4 regions of the Vreelandella indica genome follow, and region 3 is predicted to be linked to each of the others. Evidence: predicted binding sites of a transcription regulator. Region 3 holds the regulator's gene; each other region holds the start of a gene.
What was found. Region 3 encodes FNR, which switches genes on or off when oxygen is low (the NO sensors DNR and NnrR bind a similar motif). Its sites were predicted from a motif close to TTGATNTANATCAA; they were not measured.

Region 1 (5,566 bases), on a different contig from region 3:
GCTATCGCCCAGATAGATGTGCGAGGTTATTTTGCCCGCGGTACGGAAGTTATCTTGACCGCCGCTCGACGCATCGAATTGATCGTTGGTGGGGTTCTCGAAATCAAAGAAACCGTAAAACTCGCCCCAGCTAAAGCCAGCGCCGCCTTCAATTTCGAGAAACATAAAGTCGCTTTTCGCCGCGTTAGAGGCGGTGCGTGCTTCGGTGCCGTTCGACCAATCGAGATAGTTGACCGAGACATTGGCAAACGACCACAGCCGGTCAAGCGGGTGGGGCTGAGCGTCATCTGCCAATGCGGGAGTGACGAGGGCGGTACTTGTCAGTAAGGCGCCAGCACTAAGGGTGACAAGCGATGAAGAGCGAGTGTGTTTTCGAGCAGTCATGTAAGCCTCAACGGGGGTTGTCGCGGAGCCATTTGAGTGTGGCTATCCGTGGTTATAGTCGTGCGGGCTGGCGTGAATGTTAAAATTATAACATTTAGTGTTATTTTTCTAACGTTGATTTGCAAGTGTTGTCACATCAACGCTATTTAAATGTCATATAACTATCGTAAGCAGCATGAATAGCGTTAATGGTCGTTGTCGCAGTGGAAATTCCGTCGCTGCTCGCTCAGCATAGAAACGAAACAAGAGGCAACATGAAGGCTTATGTTGCGCTAATCACAACAAGAGGGGTTTTTAAGGAGATGCCCACCATGAATGGCCGCAGCGCTCAGCGCCTTGCCAAACTTCAGGAAGCGCTTGCCAGTGGCGGCACTCTTCATCTGCGCGATGCTGCAGAGCTTTGCGATGTGTCTGAAATGACTATTCGCCGCGATCTCACCACCCAGCCCACAGCGATGAGCCTGCTGGGCGGGCGCTTGGTGATGGCGAATTACCCCGGTGTCACACCGATTTACGATTTAACCGAGCAGCAGGCGAGCCACTACCAGGCAAAGTATCGCCTCTGCCAGCGAGCACTCGCGTTTATTGAAGAGGGCGATACGCTGTTTATTGACTGTGGCTCGACGCTGATCCCCCTATTGAGCCAGCTAAGTCATTTTCGTGAGCTAACGGTGGTGACCTATGCACTTAACGTTGCCAATGCCGTGGCTGCCTTGCCCAACGTGCGCCTGGTGTTATTGGGCGGATTGTTTTATGCCGCTTCGCAATCCTTTGGCAGCGACAACATGGCTGCGGCGATTGAGCGCTTAGGTATCAATAAAGCGCTGATTTCAGCGGCAGGGGTGGATCCGGAACGGGGGGTGAGCTGTTTCCACTTCCATGAAGTGGCGCCTAAACAGGCGGCCATTGCTACGGCGATGCAGCGCTTACTCGTCGTCGATGCCAGCAAGTTTGGCGTGGTGCGTCCGGCTTATTTTGCTGCGCTGGATGATTTTGATGTGGTGGTGACTGACGAAGAGGGCGCGCCGCAACTGCTAGAGGGGAATGGCCGCGAGGTGCCAGTGGTAAGCGTTGCGTAGAAATTTTTCGTTTGCCTATACCCGTCAATAGCTTGGGTGCGGCAATGCGCCACTTCTTTCGTGATCTCGATCAATAGAAAATACTTTCGTCTTACCTGCTGTCGCTTTTAAAGCCTAGGCGAGCAAGACCCGCCGCTATTCCCACGTGGCGGCGCATATTTTTCCCGGAGCAGTGACGCTCAGTGCACGACGCATGTTCCTGTGCTCGTATGAGCATGTTTTGGGAAGAGTATGGAGTGATTGTTAGTCTGCTATTTAGCTTGCTATATAGAAGGCTAATGTTTATTGAACGACTTGTTTTTAAACCTCTAACGAGATCACACCATGCAACGACGCTCACTATGGCGCAGGCGAGGCACACTAGTGCTCCTTGCGCTTTGTCTGTTTCTAGCAGGCTGTAGTTCAGCGCTGCTAGACCCGAAAGGCCAGGTTGGCGCTGAACAGCGCTCGCTGATTCTGACCTCCTTTGGCCTGATGTTGATTGTGGTTATTCCTGTCATTGCCATGACGCTGCTGTTTGGCTGGCGCTATCGGCGTAGCAATAGCGTGGCGAAATACCTGCCTGATTGGGCGCACTCTAACGCGATTGAAGCAGTGATCTGGATCGTTCCCTGCGCGATTATCGCGGTGCTTGCGCTGTTAACCTACAAAACCTCCCATAGCCTTGACCCGCACAAACCGCTGGAAAGCGACGTAGCGCCGATCGAGATTCAGGCGGTAGCACTGGATTGGAAATGGCTATTTATCTACCCCGAGCAGGGCGTGGCCAGTGTTAATGAAGTGGCCTTCCCGGTGGATACCCCGGTCCGTTTTCGGGTCAGTTCCGGCTCAGTGATGAACGCCTTTTTCATTCCCCATCTTGGCAGCCAGATCTACGCCATGGCGGGCATGGATAACGATGTGCATCTGATTGCCGATGAAATGGGCAGCTACCCAGGTCGCTCTACCAACTACAGTGGCGCGGGTTTCTCCGGCATGACCTTTGAAGCCAAGGTAACCACCCCCGGTGAGTTTGATGACTGGGTTGAAACCGTGCGCGATGCCTCCGAAACGCTGACCTACCCCGAAGGCTACGAAGCATTGGCAGAACCTAGTGAATCGCACCCAGTGGAGTACTTCTCGGCCATCTCGCCAGCGCTGTACGAAAGCATTTTGAACAGCTTCCACACTGGCGGTGAGCACGATATGGGCGGCGACCATCAAGTAAGCAGCGACCATGCTGATTCTGCCGATGGCGATAACGCCCATACCACCCATCAAGCGGCCGTCTCTGGCCACGACACTAATAACCACGCTAGTCAGGAGCATGCCATGCGCACGCAACCTTCTAGCGTTGAAGCGGGAGGTTAAGCCGTGTTTGGAAAACTCAGTTTAGAGTCAATTCCCTACCACGAACCGATCATTATGGTGGTCGCGGCCTTTATGGCCATTGGTGGGATCGCGCTGTTTGGTTTAATAACCTATTACCGTAAATGGGGCTGGCTGTGGAACGAGTGGTTTACCTCGGTTGACCACAAAAAGCTCGGTATCATGTACTTTATCGTTGCGTTGGTGATGCTGCTACGCGGCTTCTCGGATGCGATTATGATGCGTACCCAACAGGCCATGGCCGCCGGGGGCGCCGCGGGTTATTTACCGCCCGAACACTACGATCAGATCTTCACCGCCCACGGCGTGATCATGATCTTCTTTGTCGCTATGCCCATGGTCATCGGTTTGATGAACCTGGTGGTGCCGCTGCAAATTGGTGCCCGCGACGTCGCTTTTCCCTTCCTGAATAACCTGAGTTTCTGGCTGTTTGCCGTCGCCGCGATCTTGGTCAATATCTCGCTGGTGGTGGGGGAGTTCGCCAAAACCGGCTGGCTAGCTTATGCGCCCTTATCGGGGATCGAGTTCAGCCCCGGGGTGGGGGTCGATTACTGGATATGGGCATTACAGATATCCGGGATAGGCACGACGCTCACCGGTATCAACTTCTTCGTGACGATTCTGAAGATGCGCACCAAAGGCATGACCATGTTCCGCATGCCGATCTTCACTTGGACATCGCTGTGCGCCAACGTGTTGATCATCGCCTCGTTCCCTATTTTGACCGCCACCATTGCGCTGCTGACGCTGGATCGCTACTTAGGCATGCACTTCTTCACCAATGATTTTGGCGGCAACATGATGATGTACGTCAATCTCATCTGGGCGTGGGGCCATCCGGAAGTTTATATCCTGATTCTGCCCGCCTTCGGCGTGTTCTCAGAAGTCATTTCGACGTTTGCCCGTAAGCGGCTGTTTGGTTACATGACCATGGTATGGGCGACGATTGCGATTACGCTGCTGTCGTTTATCGTCTGGCTGCACCACTTCTTCACCATGGGGGCGGGCGCTAACGTTAATGCCTTCTTCGGCATTATGACGATGATCATCGCCATCCCCACTGGGGTGAAAGTCTTCAACTGGCTGTTCACGATGTTCCGCGGCAGTTTGGAACTGACGTCGCCGGTACTCTGGACCCTGGGCTTTATTATCACCTTTACGCTGGGCGGTATGACCGGTGTGATGCTGGCCGTGCCAGCCGCTAACTTTGTGCTGCATAACAGCCTGTTTGTTATCGCTCACTTCCACAACGTCATTATCGGCGGTGTCGTGTTCGGCATGATGGCTGGCCTGACCTTCTGGTTCCCCAAAGCGTTTGGCTTCACGCTGAGCGAGAAATGGGGCAAGCGTTCATTCTGGTGCTGGTTCATTGGCTTCTATGTCGCCTTTATGCCGCTCTACGTGCTGGCCTTCTTTGGTGCCGTACGCCGCATGCAGTCTTACGCGAACCCTGAATGGCAGCCGTGGATGATTCTGGCCTGGGTAGGCGCGGTGATCATCATGATGGGTATCGCCTGCACCGTGATTCAGTTCTGGGTCAGCATCCGCGACCGCAAGCTGAACGCTGATGTGACCGGTGACCCGTGGGATGGCCGTACCTTGGAGTGGTCAACCTCTTCACCCGCGCCGTTCTACAACTTCGCGCGTTTGCCGGAAGTGGGCGACATCGACAGCTTCTGGTCGCAGAAAGAGCGCAGTAACGAAGAGCTGGAAGAAGCGCCTTACACCGATATTCATATGCCTCGCAACACCGTTGCTGGCCCTGTCATCAGCTTTTTTGCGCTGATTATCGGTTTTGCCTTGGTATGGCACATCTGGTGGCTGGCCGGGGTAGGCGCTATCGGTGTCTTTGTTAGCTTTATGGCGCGGGTGTTTAACGACGATATCGACTACTACGTCTCCGCTGAAGAAGTAGAGCGCATCGAGCGCGCGCACCAGCAACGCGTTAAAAACTCCGACCCTTACAAGCCGTCTGCCGAAGTGGAAGGACGCGAAGGTAAGCAACGCTACGTGGAGGTGAATGCGTAATGGCAACGGATACGTTACATCACGAAGGATCGGTCGTGCATCATGAGCATCACGATGCCACAGAAACCAAGCTGTTTGGTTTTTGGGTTTACTTAATGAGCGATTTGGTGATCTTCGGGTCACTCTTCGCCACCTACGCCGTGTTGATGAAAGGCACGGCCGGTGGGCCCACAGCGGCTGAGATCTTTGAACTGCCGTTTGTACTGGTCGAGACGTTCCTGCTGTTGTTCAGTAGTTTTACCTTTGGCATGGGCGTGCTGGCGATGAATGCCGAACGCCTGGGTCAGGTGAAAGCGTGGCTGGCCATTACGTTCGTGCTGGGCGCGGCGTTCGTGGGCATGGAGATTTACGAATTCCAGCACCTGATTCATGAAGGCTATGGCCCCGACAAAAGCGCCTTTTTGTCGTCGTTCTTTACCCTGGTGGGCACCCACGGCCTGCACGTTACCTTTGGTTTGATCTGGATTTTGGTCATGCTGATTCAGCTCTCAACCAAAGGCTTGAACGACATGACCCGGCCGAGGATTTTGTGCCTAAGTCTGTTCTGGCACTTCCTGGATATCGTGTGGATTTGTGTCTTCTCATTCGTCTACCTGATGGGAGTGCTGTGAGATGAGTCATTCTCCGACTAGCCCCACTAATAACCATGGCAGCGTAAAGTCGTATGTGACAGGACTGGTATTGTCGCTGATACTGACCATTATCCC
Region 2 (5,566 bases), on a different contig from region 3:
CCCAGTAAAGTGAACGCATAGTGGATGTCAGTGCGCCGCTCATATCGTGTTGCGAGCCGACGCATCTGTTCCAGCCAGGCGAAGGTTCTTTCAACCACCCAGCGATGTCGTCCCAGTCGCTGAGTATCTTCCACACCACGTCTGGCTATACGAGCCTGAATATGGCGTCTACTGCAGGCACGGCGACAACGAGCAAAGTCGTATGCCTTGTCGGCGTGAAGCTTACGAGGTCGCTGGCGAGGACGACCCAGACGACCTGCGACGGGGGGTACCTCGTCTAGCAGGACAGATAGGGGAACACTGTCATGCATATTGGCCCCGGAGAGAACGACCGCCAGCGGTGTTCCCTTTCGATCGGTCAGTAGGTGCCGTTTAGTTCCGGGTCGCCCACGGTCTGTCGGGTTTGGGCCAATGGCTGATCCCCTTTTTTTGCCTTGATGGAGGCACTGTCCATGCAAGCACGATCCCAATCCAGTTGATCAGCTGCTTGCAGGTATTCCAGCAACGTCTGATGAAGCTTTTTCCAGACACCGGCTTCATGCCAGTCACGCAGCCGTCGCCAGCAAGTGACGCCGGAACCGCATCCCATTTCTTGAGGTAACATCTCCCAGGGGATGCCTGACTTAAGAACAAACAGGATGCCGGTTAAGGCGGCACGGTTGGAAACACGTGGCCTGCCACCATCAGGCTTGGGTGGTTCAGGTGGCAAGAGCGGCTCGACAATTTTCCAGAGTTCGTCAGGTACAATCTTCTTAGCCATATTAGCTAAGCTAGGCACGCAGGCGAGCTATTTCAAGGGTTTTGAAAGGAGCTCTTAGCCTTAAAGCCTTTCTGTCATCTAAACGCTTATAATAGCGGCGCAAAAAGGCTTAAAGAGAGATGCTCCTTTCATTAATTACTTGAAACGGGTGTTAAAGGCTCATCATCAATATCGGGATCATGATGGAATGTAGCAGCTAGTGTATTAGTTTGTTCTTCTAACGATGGTGCTTAAGAAAAGAATGGCCAAGCTGGAGGCGAGGCAATTCCGCAATTAGCTTATTTCCAGAAAAAGCTTCGCCTACTTCTCCGTAGAGGTACAACCATACTTTCTATATTGAACACTTGGTCGAGCGCATGGAGCCCCCTCACGCCATCCTGCGAGTTATCCGAAGAGCGGGCGGATCATTCCCTATTGTTTTTGTGTACATAGCAAAAAAACCGCTGACTGTGAACCCGGCCCGCTGCAGAAGGCGCCTCGACTAGCTGCTGGCAAGCCTTCAACGGTCAGGAGGGTACCCACCGCCCTGCCTCAATCTTCGGCCATAGCCCACCGCGCTTGAGCCGACAGCCCGCGTCTCGGGGTGAGACAACGGGGATAAGCTCAGGCTGATAGCGAACTCTGTGGCTGAATGATGGTGGGCAGATGCTCAGTCAGATGGGCACGCAGATCGGTGTCGCTCAAGTGGGCGAGATCCTTGTCCAGTTCCAGCAGCAGGCACCCAGCGACCCGCTTTGGCAACGCCTCCCGTATTAGCCCCAACAGCTTCGGCGGAGCACAAAGAACCAAGCGCTGGAAGCTATCTCGACGGTGGTGATCGGCCAGCAGCGTCGCTATCTCCTGGGCGAAGCGAATCTCCTGCTGCTCCGTCGCCGGATGGCGTGTTCCCATGGCATGCCGCCCCCGCCCCATGCTATCGAAGTCCCTCCCTGGCCGATCGGCCTCAATGTCGCGCTCATGTAGTCGGCCTTCAGGATTGTCCAATCTCGCCAACTCTTCGAATGGGGCTTTCGGCAGATTGATCGTGAACAGGCGAGCACTCGTCTGATCCGAAACTAATACCCCGGTCATCTTCATGATGAAGTCCTCGGCGTACGGCGCGGGAAGCGATATTCCCGCGCCTCTCACGCCATGATGTTTAACTCTTGATGTCCAGCTTGCGACGGTGCGCCTCTTTGATCTTGGGCAGGGTCAGCTCCAGTACGCCGCTTCGGAAGTTGGCCTCTGCCTTGTCGGCATCAATATCGCAAGGTAGATCCACTGTACGCAGTACGCTGCCACTAGAGATCTCACAGCGATAGTACTCGCCTTCCTCCTCACGAGATTCCTTATGACTCTCACCCTTGATGGTCACCGCCCTTTCAGTTACCGAGACATCGAGATCCTCACGCTCGATACCGGGAAGCTCGGCGCGAACCACTACTTCAGTATCCCTGTCGAGAACATCGACTCTGGGTAGACGCGGCGCAAGGGCAGACAGACGATCCCAGGGCAGGGGGTGCATCCAATCCCGAGCCAGAAGGCTGTCGAACATGCGATCCAGCTCCCGAAAAGGGCTCGGGTAGCGTGACGTAGGAGCCTCAGCTTCGGTGATTGTGGCGGGCTGTGTGGCGGAAGGAGAAGCCTCCTTGAATTTATTGTTGGTCATGATGAGTCACCTCACGGGAAAGGCGGAAAAAATCCAATGAGGCAAGTTACCCGGCCCCACAGGAGATGTGCGATCCACCAATACGATCACATGGAAAAGTATAGGAGGGTCCCGTCGGACAGCCATGACGCGGATCAAGGTTCATGACACCTTTTCCCCATGGCAAGACTCGACAATGGCGCTGGCCATTCTCGAGTACATGCCAAACTGCAAACGGGGCTTCACCCCCCTCGCCACCCCAGGTATACCGACGCTTACGGACGAGCCAGCCGTCAGGATTCCTTGGGTGTGGTGACTGTTGAGGAGCCCGCATCGCATAGCGCCAGCCGTGTAGCGTCCTCGACATGCTCGATCCAATGGAAGGTCAGACGTTCACGGGTCTTCTCAGGAATTTCCTCCCAGTCCTTGCGGTTGCGCGCTGGCAGCAACACGGTGCGGATGCCGGCCCGTTGGGCCGCGAGTACCTTCTCCTTGATGCCGCCCACTGGCAGCACCAGACCCCGCAGGGTGATCTCCCCGGTCATGGCGACGTCCTCACGGACGCAGCGACCACTTAGCAGCGAAACCAACGCCGTATAGATGGCCGTGCCGGCACTGGGGCCATCCTTAGGGATCGCTCCTGCCGGAACATGGACATGGATGTCGGTCCTGGCCAGGCGCCGGGCCTCCAGACCCAGTTCGTCGGCATGGGCCTTGATCAGACTCAAGGCCGCCTGGGCGCTCTCCTTCATCACCTCGCCGAGCTGGCCAGTGAGAATCAGCCGTCCGTTACCCGGTGATTGGCTCGCCTCGATGAAGAGGATATCGCCACCCACTGGGGTCCAGGCCAAGCCCGTGGCGACACCAGGCACGCTGGTGCGCATCGCCATCTCGTTCTCGAAACGTGGTGGACCAAGGGACTCCGTCAGGTCTACGGTATCCACATCCGCTCGTTCCAGGGCACCTTCTGCAATGCGCACGGCTACGTGTCGCACTACCTGGCCGATCAGCCGCTCGAGCTGGCGCACCCCCGCTTCGCGGGTGTAGTCCGCCACGATGGCATGCAAGGCGGCATCGGAGAGTGTCAGCTGCTCCTCGGAGAGTCCTGCGGCCGCGCACTGGAGTGGCACGAGATATCGCCGAGCGATCTCGACCTTCTCGTCTTCCGTGTAGCCGGCCAGCTCGATGACCTCCATCCGGTCACGCAACGGGCCAGGAATCTGGTCGAGCACGTTGGCAGTGCCGATGAACATTACCCGACTGAGGTCGAAAGGCACGCCGAGGTAGTTATCCCGAAAGGCACTATTCTGCGCCGGATCAAGCACTTCGAGCAGCGCCGCCGAAGGATCCCCTTGGATACCGGCGCCGAGCTTGTCCATTTCGTCCAGCATGAACACCGGGTTGCGAGTGCCGGCCTTGCGCAGTCCCTGGATGATATTGCCCGGCAGCGCGCCGATGTAGGTGCGTCGGTGGCCGCGGATCTCGGCCTCGTCGTGGACCCCGCCAAGGCTTGCACGCACAAACTCGCGGCCCATGGCCCTCGCGATACTCTGCCCCAGCGAGGTCTTGCCAACCCCCGGCGGGCCGACAAAGCACAGGATCGGACTCTTGCCCTCCGGGTTGAGCTTGTGAACCGCCAGATGCTCGATAATGCGCTTCTTGATGCGCTCGAGGCCATAGTGATCGGCATCGAGAATCTCCCGAGCGCGGGCAATATCGAGGTGTTCCTCACTAAGTTTCGACCAGGGCAGCTCCAGCAACCACTCCATGAAGGTGCGCGCCATGGAGTACTCCCCGGCGCCCTCAGGCATGCGCTCAAGACGCTTGAGCTCCTTGCGGGCAAAGGTTTCTACCTCCTCGGGCATGCCAGCACTGTTGATGCGCTCTTCCAGTTCGCGAATCTCCTCGGCTTTCTCGTCTCCCTCGCCAAGTTCCTGCTGGATAGATCGCAGTTGCTCGCGCAGCACTGCCTCACGCTGACGCTCAGTCATGGTCTCATGGGTGCGCTCGCTAATCTTCTGCGACAGCTTGAGCACCTCCACTCGATAGTCGAGGCGCGCTAGCACCTTGTCCATCCGTGCCTTGAGATCAGTGAGCTCCAGAATCTCTTGCTTCTCATCGGGCAAAAGATCCAAGTAACCGGCGATGGTGTCGGCCATCAGGCCGGGTTGATCGATGGCCCGCACCGCACGGATCAACTCGTCAGGGATCTGCGGCAACAGATGAAGTGCCTCAAGGGCCCGCTTGCGCAGCGTCAACAACCGCGCCTCGACATCCGGACTACGCCCCTCTCGCGCTCGGATCAATTCCACTCTCGCCAGCAAAAAAGGATACCCATCGATGAAGTCCAGTATCCGGAAACGCGTCTGGCCCTGGCAGACTAGTTGGTGTCTGCCCTCCTCGCTCGACACGAAGCGAAGGATATTGGCCACGGTGCCGACCCGGTAGAGGTCAGAAGGCCCAGGATCGACGGCGTCGGGATTCCTCTGCAGTATGACGCCCACCGGACGATCATTCTTCAGCGCCTCCTCGATACCTGCCAGGGACTTGGGTCGACCCACGGTGATCGGCAGTACCAACGCCGGGAATAGGACCAGGTTACGAACAGGCAGGAGTATCAGCACGTCCTCCGGCATCTTGATACCGGCTTCGTGCGAAGTCGAACTCGGCTGAGTATATGCCTCGCTCATAGTCTCCCCTCCATCAGGTAAGACGAACGCCCAGGTAAAGGCAACCATCACACCATTCCCGCTTATGCAGGCGAAAAGTAACTGCCGACAGCCCCAAGCGACGCTCGAAGCGACCGAAAGGAATTTCCAGGCGATGCGGGTCACGTAACGGCATGGCTCCTCCCAGCGACGAACGCGCCCTGGCACACCGATCCTTATTGAAGATTAGCCGGTCCGCGACCAGCGCGCCAAAGCTCTCCCGCGGTAACCGTCGCTTTACGCAGCTTGTTGTCAGTGTCCACCCGCGAAGGGTGGAACTCGAGAGATCAAGATACTCACCGCAGCCCTAAGTAATGTCAGGAGCATGCAAAATAACTCTACATAGGAAAAAGATGAGTCAGCAGCAAGTAAGGAGGCAGGCGTCGCTTGCACATTGTGGCCACGCTGGCTTCTTCAAGACAGGTGTCGATCAGTTCGGGAGAGAGCACTTCGGAGAGACTGGAGAAATCA
Region 3 (5,566 bases):
GTCGTGGTCACCAGTAAAACACCTCGGGCTCAGCAACTAATCGACCGGTTTCGGCATGACAACACCTGCTGGATTGTAGCGGTTAGCATGATTTCTGAAGGCACAGATATACAGCGTCTTTCAGTTTGCTGTTACCTCAGTCGCATTCGTACCGAGCTTCACTACAGGCAGGTTCTTGGTCGCATCTTAAGAAAGATGGGCACTGATGACAGAGAGGCGTGGCTTTACGTGATCGCTGAACCTACCCTACGTAAATACTCGCAAAGAATCGCCAATGACCTTCCCGAGGATCAATCCACGCTGCAGGCAAAAAAGCTTAATGATCGTCTAACTAAATCCCACGCTGAGCACGCCGATGGCAATACCGAGGGCGCAAAAGAAAGTGAAGATAATCCCCTTTCCGTAAAAGAGCAGAACGGTAAGCGCGAGCTGCAAGTTACTGAGGCTTCATTACTGACGCTGAGCTTTTCTCAATACTACCGGCAGTATCTATTATCGCTAATGTAGTTTTTTCTTTCCATGGCTACCCCCACCCATCTTCAAGGTTCATAAAGTGTACCTTTTGACACGCTTCTATTATCTTTAAAACTCAATGGGTAATAAGTGTCGTTTGGGGTTATAGCTAAGGTTCAAAAGAAAGCCCCATTTTATGATCCAAAATTGAGAATACAGCTCAATGGCGACGATCGGCTACCTCCGAGTCAGCTCTAGCGAACAAAGCACCCAATCTCAACTTAGCGAGATTGCGAATCGACAAAATGTCGAATGTTGGTCATATGCTCATGCATCTGAAGCTTCTGCTAGCTCAGGAATTTGAAACACTCTATCTCCCATCGAATATCTCAATTCATCTGTCGAAAATTTATGCCATCTGATTTAGAATATTGGTTATGAAGATTTTGATTTGTTATTTATTTATAACTTTTATTTTAATGGTGGTTTATGAAGCCTAAAGAAAAGATGGATTTGAACAAGCTTTATAAAAAAATAAGGGCTAACGCTGGGAGAGCTGTTTGTGATTATTCTATGATTGAAGATGGTGACAAAGTAATGGCTGCCATAAGTGGTGGCAAAGATTCATTTGTTATGCTTGATACTCTGTTGTATTTGAAGAGAGTAGCACCGATTAAGTTTGATGTGGTCGCTGTGAATCTCGACCAAAAACAACCCGGTTTTCCGGAGCATGTTCTTCCTGGCTTCTTCAAAAAGAATAATATTGATTATTATATTATAGATAAGGATACATATTCAATTGTTAAAGAGAAAACTCCTGAAGGGAAAACTACTTGTTCACTTTGTTCGAGACTTAGAAGGGGTTCTCTATATGGGTTTGCTGAGGAGATTGGGGCTACAAAAATAGCTCTTGGCCATCACATGGATGACATTGTAGAAACTCTTTTTTTGAATATGTTTTTTAACGGTAAGTTAAAGGCAATGCCTCCTAAGCTGCTAAGTGATGATCGCAGAAATATTGTAATAAGACCGCTTTCTTATTGTCGTGAGAAAGATATTGCTAAGCTGGCATCAATTGTAGAATTTCCAATTATTCCATGTAATCTTTGTGGTTCTCAGGAGAACTTACAAAGACAGAATATAAAAAACATGTTGGCAGGCTGGGAAAAACAAAAAGCGGGTTGTATTGAAAACATATTTAACGGTATCCAGAATGTAAGTCCAAGCCAACTAGCTGACTTAAATCTTTTCGATTTCCACAATCTCGATATCGACAGGTCTAGTAAAGTCATCTCGAACCATACTGGCAGTGTAGATGTTTCTTCGACCAATTTTATAGAAGCAATCAACCTATGATTTTGTAAAGAATACATTGGTGTATCTGGGCTGTCTTTGGTTATATTTTGATCAACTGCATTTGCTTAAAGCTTTTTTTTACAAAAAATGAATTTTTTGTATGGCTTGTGTTTGTTTTCTTTAGAAGAAAGAAAATTAAGTGACTGTATTGTAATGCTTTACTCACTCACTCACTCTTCCTCTTTTAAAAAATTTGGCATATAAGGAAAAGACAGCTATACGATGCTGGAGATTTTGCGCAATTTGCAGCGCAATGCGCCGGTCAATTTCTCACTGGTGGCGGTCAATCTGGATCAAAAACAGCCCGGTTTTCCCGAGCATGTGCTGCCTGCGTATCTGGATAAGCAGGGCGTGGAATATCACATTGTCGAGCGTGATACTTATTCGGTGGTGAAAGAAAAAACGCCAGAAGGTAAAACGACTTGCGCGCTCTGTTCACGCCTGCGCCGCGGTTCGCTGTATGGCTTTGCCGAAGAGATTGGCGCCAATAAAATTGCCCTGGGCCACCACCGTGAAGACATCCTTGAAACCCTGTTTCTCAATATGTTCTTTGGCGGCAACTTAAAAGCGATGCCGCCTAAGCTACTTTCTGATGATGGTAAAAATATCGTCATTCGGCCGTTGGCTTACTGTAAAGAGGCGGATATTGCCGAGTTTTCACGGCTGATGGAATTCCCGATTATTCCCTGCAATCTATGCGGTTCGCAGCCCAATATGCAGCGTCAGGTCGTCAAAGAGATGCTCGCCGAGTGGGACAAAAAATTCCCCGGTCGCCTGGAAAGCATGTTTAAAGCCGTTACCAATATTGCGCCTTCCCAGCTAGCGGATCGCAATCTCTTTGATTTTGAAGGGCTAGAAGCCAAACAGGCAGAACTACTGGCCGGGCGTATCCAGGCATTTAACGTCAGCTAGCGTTTTGCTCCTCTTCGGCGAGGGTGATTAAGCGCTGCATATCAAGAATATTGACCTCTCGCCCGGATACCGCCACTACGCTCTGCTGCTGGAAGCGGCTTAAAATCCGGCTGACGGTTTCCACCGCTAAACCCAAATAGTTGCCGATATCGGCCCTGGGCATGGAAAGGCGGAAACTGTAGGGCGAGTAGCCACGCCGACGAAAACGATCTGAAAGCGTGATTAAAAAGCTCGCCAGCCGCTGGTCGGCGGTTTTACGTGACAGCAGGCGCATCATGCGCCGGTCGTCGCGCAACTCTTTGCTCATGCTGCGATACAGTTGGCCACGCAGTTCGGGCAACTCCTCAGAGAGTGAGTCCAAGCGATCAAAGGGAATCTCGCAAACGGTGGTCGTTTCCAGGGCAATTACACTCCCTGGGTAGTGCTCTTCATCGATCCCGTCCAACCCCACTAGTTCGCTGGGGAGGTAGAAATTGGTCAGTTGTTCGCTGCCGTTTCCCTCTGATGTGACTTGTTTCAAACTGCCCGAACGTACCGCATAAACGCTGGTAAAAGTATCGCCTTGGCGAAATAGTGGCTCGCCTTTTTTCAGCGGTGCGCGACGACGAATAATGGCATCGAACTGGCCCATATCGTCTATCTCAAGGGCAAGTGGCAAGCATAGTGAGCTCAAGCTGCAGGTTTGGCAGCGAGCTTCATGGAGTAGCGAGCGTCGGCGGCTCATGGGTTCCAACATGCATAACTCCTTGAGTAGCGTCGTGAGTGGCAGGTAATCATTACGCCGTGCTGAGGTAGGCTTCTCTTAGTATGGAAGCTTCATTTCGTTAGCGATAGCTTGTTTACACAATCTTTGAGTAGTGCTTGCCTGATTGCTGCGGCAGGTGAGCATCAAACGCCATGGCTAAGTGACGAATCAGCAGCCGTCCCATGGGCGTCGCGCTAAGCTGGTCGCCGCTGCGCGTCAGCAGGCCATCTCGCTCGGCGCCCTGTAAGTGCTCAAGCGCTTGCGCAAAGTAACGCGGGGCATCAATGTTCCAGCGTTGACCGATGGCGGCCAGATCAATGCGCATATCACACATTAGTCGCTCAATAACGTCCCGGCGGATCAGGTCATCGTCACTTAAGCGCAGCCCACGTACGGTTGCCAATTGGCCTTGATCCAGCGCTGCTTCATAGCGGGCCAGATCGCTAGGGTTCTGTGCATAGACGTCATCGACGCGAGAAATCGCCGACACGCCAAGCCCGATTAAGTCGCACTGGGCGTGACTGGAGTAGCCTTGAAAGTTGCGCTGGAGCGAGCCTTCGCGCTGGGCGATCGCCAAGCTGTCATCAGGACGAGCAAAGTGATCCATGCCGATGTGCACATAACCGGCCGCGGTGAGCATCTCAATCGTGGTGCGCAGAATCGCCAGCTTCTCTTCGCTGCCCGGCAGGTCATCGATGTTAATCCGCCGCTGGGGGGCAAAGCGCTCGGGCATGTGGGCGTAGTTAAACACAGAAAGCCGTGCGGGATTTAACTCGATCACTTGGCGCAGGGTGTCTGCAAAGCTTTTTTCAGTCTGAAAGGGTAAGCCGTATATTAAATCGAGATTGAGCGAACGAAAGCCCAGCCGGTGTGCTTCATCCATCAGCGTCTCGGTGAGTACCCGTGGCTGAATACGGTTAATGGCTTTCTGCACCAGCGGGCTTAAGTCCTGCACGCCTAAACTGATGCGATTGAAACCGAGCGATTGCAGGTGGCGCAGCGTAAATACGTCCGCTTCGCGTGGGTCGATTTCAATCGCGTAATCGCGATCAGACGCGGACGAGAGACCAAAGCGCGCGTCCAGACGATCAATCAAGTCGCCCATCTGGTTCAAGTTAAGAAACGTCGGTGTTCCGCCACCCCAGTGCAACTGCTTCACCGGTCGTGTGGTATCCAGGTGGCGAGCGGTCAGCACCATTTCACGGTCAAGCCGGGATAGGTACGGCTCGGCCAGGGCGGTGTTCTTGGTGGCGATTTTATTGCACGCGCAGTAAAAACAAATCTTGCGGCAGAAGGGGATATGCACATACAGCGAAAGAGGACGTTGGCTGGCATTGCTGCGCTCTAACGCCTGGGTCAAATCGCTCGGGGTAAATTGGTCGTGAAACGACAACGCCGTGGGGTAAGACGTATAGCGCGGGCCACTGGTATCGTAACGGCGTAGCAAGGCTTCATCCCACTCTTTCTGCTCCGGTGCTGCCCCGGCCATGGTTGAAGTCATCGTAGAAGAAGCCGCGGGGGCATGAACGGGCATGAAGTGGCTCCGGCGTTAAAAGGGGCGTTTTAAAGGCTGTTTTTTCAAAGCCAGAGCCAGCCTAACGCGCGGCGCCGATATAAATATTGAGCCACGTCATGTTAATGCAGATAAGTTAATGAAGATGGTGTGCGGTGACTGTCCACAGTTGCCACAACGCGAACGCAATGATCGTTATGGCTGCGACGCTGCGCGTGGCTGGGTGACGAATCAGGTGGCTTAACTGGCGCGCGGCAAGCCCGGTGGCCAGCAGCGCAGGCAGCGTGCCCAGTCCAAAGGCGCCCATCAATAGTGCGCCCTGGAGCGGGTCGGCAATCGCTAAGCTCCAGGCCAGCATGGAGTAGACCAGCCCACAGGGCAGCCAACCCCATATCGCCCCCAGCGCAAAGGCTTGGGGTAAATGAACTACGGGCATTAAACGTCGCCCTACCGGCTCGATAAAGCGCCATAGACGGCGGCCTACCGCTTCAACTTTAAGCAGCCCTTTCCACCAGTTGGCGATATACAGCGCCATCAGGATCAGCATCAGCGCCGCAAACACTTGTAGCAGCATTCGCGCCGTGGCA
Region 4 (5,566 bases), on a different contig from region 3:
CCCGATGGCTCTTGAGCACGAGCACGCTGCCCAAAGTCACACCCACCTGCACTACCACGATGAACATCATCAGCACGAACATGAGGGATGGGAGGGGCCGGAACCTCATCGCCATTCCCACCATCATTCCCCAGGCTCACATGGGCACGTCTTTGTTATCGATGACCACCATTCCCATTGGCCATCGTAAAACGAGTAAGGACGCGGGCTTGGGAAATAAACGTGGGATGCGAACTGCCAATCTTACTAACGCGGGTATACAACATGCTCACCTTTTATTAAGGCGTAATATTAATAGGAGGTTTTTGCGCAAAGTAAGCTTTAACAGGCTTGCTAGTGTGGCAATGTGTAGGTGTAAAGAAAACGACGCAATCTTATTTTTAGCTTACCGTAACGAATCGACCCGTAACGCACTAGCAAAGTAAATCCTAAGTTTAATACAGCGCTTTCGTTTTAGTAATGTATGACTTGAATGCGCCTGCTGTACTACAAGAGTCCGTTAGAACGGCGTGCAGACAGCAGGCGAGCTTTTATCACCCTACTAAAGGGTCATAAATGGCTCATCTTCCTGGCCTGTAAACGTGTACACATTGTAAGGGCTTTCTTGTGGCCCCGGCATACCCGGTGTGCCAATGGGCATACCCGCCAAACCGATACCGTCAATATCGGGTTGTTCCTCAAACAGCGCCTGCACGGCTTCCATTGGAACGTGGCCTTCGATCCAATACTCGCCCATCTCAATGGTATGGCATGAACCCAGGCCATAGGGCACGCCTGCCTGCTGCTTAATATCACCCAGCTCTACATCGTCAATAATCGTCACTTCTACGCCGAGCTCTTCAAGATGGCGTGCATAAGCGTCACAGCAGCCGCACTGGGGGTTTTTATACAATGTTGCCTCTGGCGGTAACGCCGCCTGGGCGGAGACCGCCCCAAGCAGCATGGAACCAGAGAGTAAAAGCTTGGTGCTCATATGTTGCATTATTTTCAACTCCTTAGCGTGAACGACTGAAGAGGTACTTGGCCAGCGAAGCGATCGCCAAGCCAATTAATAACAGCATGGCCAGGGGCATCAACCAGCCTAGCCACCCCATTGACCCCATAAAAGCAAAACATTCCGCGTTCATCATGCCATCACTCCTAAAAAAAGAGGCAATCGCCAAGGCTTATTGCGGGCCATGGTGGCTGGGCATGCTTCCACTCATCTGTTCACGCTGCTCGTCGGTTAGTAAGTCCTGCATCTGGTTATGCATGCGCACGTTATCAGCCATCATATCGCCATGAAGGCTGGCCATTTGAGCATGCAGCGTCTTTACTTTCCATTGTTCAGGGCGTTCAGTCTGCATGATTTGCATCATGTCGTCGCGCAGGTTCATCAATTCGCCCATCCGCTCAAGCTGGGCCGCGCGGTGTTCTTGGCGCATCTCACGCATGGTACTCATCTGCTGCTCGTCGAGCATACCGCCCATGCTCCCCATGCCTCCCATCATTGGACAAGGCATCATCCCGCTTTGCCCTCCCATCATCATTCCTGGGTACATGTCTTCTTGACTGCCCATCATCATGCCCGAACCCATACCGACTTGGCCGTCCATCATATTGCCCTGACCTTGGGCGCCTTGGCTCATACCTTGAGCGAAAATGGCGCTGCTGGGGACACTGAGGCTTGCAGCCAGACCAATGGCAAAGATCATCTTGTGCTTAACCATGATATTTCCTCTTATCATGTTGCTGGTCGAGACATCGCCTTATCCATTAAAAATGGAAGAAGGCGGAGTTAGCTTTCGTTATAAACCTACAACCTATAGGTGGCCCAAAGGTAAAGGAGAAACCGATCCCAATACCTAAGTGTTGTCACAGATCATTTTTTCCGCCATTTTCAGCCCTGTTTCAGGTTGGCACGTTATAACACCGACTCATTTCCATGAAGAAAAGCACGACGCCATGCGCCTTGTTCGCCAAACAGGGCAGATGAACGATGTAAGAAGGCTCAGCCGAATCAGTTTTAGCGCCTCCGCGATGAAGTAACGGCATCCATTCAACCCTAAAAATATATAAGGATACGGTATGCAAAAGAAGACGAGTTCGCTCCCTATCATTCACGCTACCTTAGCAACGCTGTTGCTGTCGCTAGCAATCCCAGTGCTGGCCCATGAAGGGGGCGCAAGCACTTCACCTAAGGATGGCGTGACCATTCAGGATTCCCCAGCAGAGATTGGCATTGAGTTTGGTGGCATGATGCGTATCACCCAGTTTGAAGTGACAGGCCCGGACGGCTCTGTTCCTCTTGATGGTCAGCCAGGCAGTGAACAGGTCGAACGCTACTTCGTAAAACCAGGTGAAATTCTTTCGGCTGGGGACTACCAGGTACGCTGGCGCGGCCTATCGGATGACGGGCACATGATGACCGACGGTTTTAACTTCTCGGTCGAGCCCTGACCCATGGCCTGGTGGTTCTCCGTAAATAGCCTCGACGTCTGGACCGTCGCGATGATTCTCGTGGCGGCCGGGGTTTACCTCAGTGCCCTAGTCGCGACGGGAGCCGTGTTGTTTTGTCTAGCATTTCCCCAACTCCCTGAACATGACCGGAGGCACGTCGCCCGCATGGGTGTCCTTGCTGTCTGGGCCGGGATTATCCTGATTCTGTTCCAGTGGCCTTTAGAAGCTGGTTACCTTGGGGGCGGCAATATAGCGGCTGCAACCAACCCAATGCTACTCGGGATCGTGTTCGAGGGTGCGTCCGGGACCCGGCTGATACTGGTGGTAACTGGCTTGCTGTTGGTCCAGGCGATTCAGCTCAATAACTTAACACTCTCAAAAACAGCCAACAGCTTGAGCCTAGTAGGCGTTTTATTGGTGATGCTGGCATTCGTGCAGGTGGGGCATACAGTAAACACCCCACGCCTCGTTCTGGCTGTCTTGCTGATCGTTCACCTGATGGCGGCAGCATTCTGGGTAGCCTCGCTGTGGCCGCTGTTCCACTTAGTGGGGCAACATTACAACCACGGCAATACCGCCCGCATTCTGACCCGTTTCGGGCAACTCGCCATGGGCGGAGTTGGCGTGTTGGTACTGGCGGGCGTCACTTTGGCCACGCTGCTAACAGGCGGTCTCACACCCCTGCTCACCACGGCATATGGACAGTTCTTGATCGGCAAGGTATTGATTGTGGCGGCGCTACTGTTATTTGCTGCCGCGAACAAGTGGCGGCTTGTGCCGGCCTTTGAGAGCGGCGACGCAACAGCCCCAGGACGGTTACAGAGAAGTATTGCACTGGAGATGGTGCTGGTCGCGGTTATCTTGTTGATCACGGCAGTGCTGACAAGAGTGTCATCACCGAATGGGTGACTAACAGGTCAACCACCTTGTTGAGCCGTTCCAGAGCTCGAAATTAACGGTCTCCTTCTTATGGGCCTTACGCTGAGGTTTAGGCGGAGGCTGCCATAGGCAATTGCACCAACAAGACGAAAAGTCATTGCTGCAGCGTTGACTCTAATCAGGGGGGGCAGGATCCATCATCATGTTAGAAATGCTTTTGGGTAGCAGGCCATATTTTTACGTTAGGTTCAGGCTCGTTTCAGGTTAACGCCGTATAAAGAACAAGTGACAATAACCTCTGAGGTAAATGACCATGCGCAACATCTCCTTAACAACGTCTTTGTTTGCCCTTTCACTCAGTTTGATAACGAGTGCGGCATGGGCTTCGCCCGGCCAAGGCAGTGGTGACAATGGCCTAACCGAGGCTGACGTTGACCGCACGATCAGCCTTGAGGCTGGCGATATGTGGTTCGACCCTGAAGAGCTAGAACTGGCGGCTGGGGAGGTGGTTAAATTTGAAATCACCAACACCGGCAATTTAGAGCATGAATTTGTGATTGGTAGCAAAGAAGCCCAAGAAGAGCATCGAAAAATGATGCTAGACATGGCCAATGGCGGAGGCCATGACATGTCGAATATGGCACACGGTGAAGGCCACGATATGTCCAATATGTCAAACGGCGATGGTCACGATATGGCCAATATGAGTATGGCAGGTGTCACCATTGCGCCTGGTGAAACCGGGACTTTATTATGGAGTGTCCCTGACAATGTTAACGAGCTAGAGTATGCCTGTAACATTCCTGGTCATTATGAATCCGGCATGTACGGCAATTTTTCTCTCTAATCTGACGTATATCCATGAAACTGTTGCTACTTGAAGATGATGACTTGCTAGCGGAAAGCTTGGCAGAGAGTCTCAAAGACAACGGTTACCTGGTTGATTTGGCCGCTTCCTTGAAAGCGGCCAAGTCGCTGATGGCAACCGAGCATTATGAACTGGCGATCTTAGATGTCGGTTTGCCCGACGGCTCAGGGCTGGATCTGCTCGCCCAGTGGCGCAGGCAAAAACGCGACACGCCTATTTTGATCCTGACGGCCCGCGATACCTGGGAAGATAAAGTTGTCGGTCTTGAGACGGGGGCCGATGACTATCTTACCAAGCCCTTCCACGAAGCCGAACTGATGGCCCGGCTGAAGGCCTTGCTACGCAGGCAGTCTGGTCAGTTATCTCAAGTGATCACGCTTAACGGCATTTCGTTGGATGAAGCGGGTCAACGCGTGTGCTTAGAAGGTGAAACGTGGCGTTCGCTCACGGCGACCGAGTTTCGGTTACTACGCTACTTAATGCTGCATCCTGATCGCATTCACTCGAAAGAGCAGCTACTAGAGCAGCTCTATGCATTGGATCAGGATGCCGCCGCGCCTAACTTGGTCGAAGTCTATGTCGCTCGTCTGCGTCGTTATCTAGGCAAAACAATTATCCAAACTCGCCGCGGCCAGGGGTATTTCTTTGCTTCACATTGATCGGCGTAGTTTACGTATTCGACTACTCGCCTGGCTAGCCCGGATTTCTCATGAGGGGATAAAAGAAAGCGGCTGAAAGTGCTATAGTTTCAGGACCTTACACCGTTCACCAAGCACCAACAGCCGCTATCCAAAATGGTACCTGAAAAACTGACCTTCTCGCCACTGTCTCGCCGTCAAATTGAAGCCGATTTCTCCGGTGGTCATATCACCTCCGATGCCGGCCTGCTTTTGCTTCGCGAAGTCGACAACCAACACCAGCTCACTCAGCGCCTGGCTACGGTGCTGGACGATGCCCGTAATCCGGTACTGGTTCGCCACAAGCTTCAAACCATGATCCGGCAACGGGTCTTTGGCGTAGCCGCCGGATACGAAGATCTGAACGATCACGAAACGTTACGCGCTGACCAGGCACTTCAGACCGCGACTGGCGAAGAGGCCATTCTGGCGGGCAAATCAACACTGTGCCGAATGGAGCAGCGCGTAGACCGGCAGGCCGTGGTCAAGGCCCACGAACTGCTGTGGCATCACTTCATTGAACAGCACGAGACTCCACCCAAGGAAATTGTGCTGGATTTTGATGGCACCGACTTTCCGGTGCATGGCGACCAGCCCGGCAAGTTCTTTAACGCCTACTACAATCACCATTGTTACTTCCCACTGTACGTGTTCTGCGGTCGCCATCTGCTGGTGAACTACCTGCGCACCAGCAACCGAAGCG

Region 1: the regulator FNR is predicted to act here: its motif matches at 1,524-1,537, upstream of cyoA (ubiquinol oxidase subunit II).
Region 2: the regulator FNR is predicted to act here: its motif matches at 2,533-2,546, upstream of V8L71_RS17415 (Hsp20/alpha crystallin family protein).
Region 4: the regulator FNR is predicted to act here: its motif matches at 1,852-1,865, upstream of V8L71_RS19205 (copper resistance CopC family protein).

Annotation. Positions count from the first base shown of each region.
Region 1 is NZ_JBANSO010000003.1:51,443-57,008, forward strand. It holds partial or broken gene V8L71_RS02825 (outer membrane protein OmpK) at 1-384, opposite strand, end outside; gene V8L71_RS02830 (DeoR family transcriptional regulator) at 696-1,463, shown strand; gene cyoA (ubiquinol oxidase subunit II) at 1,788-2,813, shown strand; gene cyoB (cytochrome o ubiquinol oxidase subunit I) at 2,817-4,859, shown strand; gene cyoC (cytochrome o ubiquinol oxidase subunit III) at 4,859-5,470, shown strand; gene cyoD (cytochrome o ubiquinol oxidase subunit IV) at 5,472-5,566, shown strand, end outside.
Region 2 is NZ_JBANSO010000029.1:48,969-54,534, forward strand. It holds one part of gene V8L71_RS17405 (IS5 family transposase) at 1-436, opposite strand, end outside; one part of gene V8L71_RS17405 (IS5 family transposase) at 436-760, opposite strand; gene V8L71_RS17410 (host attachment protein) at 1,364-1,837, opposite strand; gene V8L71_RS17415 (Hsp20/alpha crystallin family protein) at 1,899-2,408, opposite strand; gene lon (endopeptidase La) at 2,681-5,077, opposite strand; gene V8L71_RS17425 (hypothetical protein) at 5,091-5,231, opposite strand; partial or broken gene V8L71_RS20775 (hypothetical protein) at 5,434-5,553, opposite strand.
Region 3 is NZ_JBANSO010000038.1:277-5,842, forward strand. It holds partial or broken gene V8L71_RS18810 (DEAD/DEAH box helicase) at 1-507, shown strand, start outside; gene ttcA (tRNA 2-thiocytidine(32) synthetase TtcA) at 943-1,809, shown strand; partial or broken gene ttcA (tRNA 2-thiocytidine(32) synthetase TtcA) at 2,014-2,721, shown strand; gene fnr (fumarate/nitrate reduction transcriptional regulator Fnr) at 2,714-3,457, opposite strand; gene hemN (oxygen-independent coproporphyrinogen III oxidase) at 3,561-5,000, opposite strand; gene V8L71_RS18835 (sulfite exporter TauE/SafE family protein) at 5,116-5,566, opposite strand, start outside.
Region 4 is NZ_JBANSO010000040.1:12,982-18,547, reverse strand. It holds gene V8L71_RS19225 (MFS transporter) at 1-190, shown strand, start outside; gene V8L71_RS19220 (DUF411 domain-containing protein) at 542-982, opposite strand; gene V8L71_RS19215 (hypothetical protein) at 996-1,130, opposite strand; gene V8L71_RS19210 (hypothetical protein) at 1,167-1,709, opposite strand; gene V8L71_RS19205 (copper resistance CopC family protein) at 2,068-2,439, shown strand; gene V8L71_RS19200 (copper resistance D family protein) at 2,605-3,348, shown strand; gene V8L71_RS19195 (cupredoxin domain-containing protein) at 3,632-4,165, shown strand; gene V8L71_RS19190 (response regulator transcription factor) at 4,180-4,845, shown strand; gene V8L71_RS19185 (IS1380 family transposase) at 4,981-5,566, shown strand, end outside.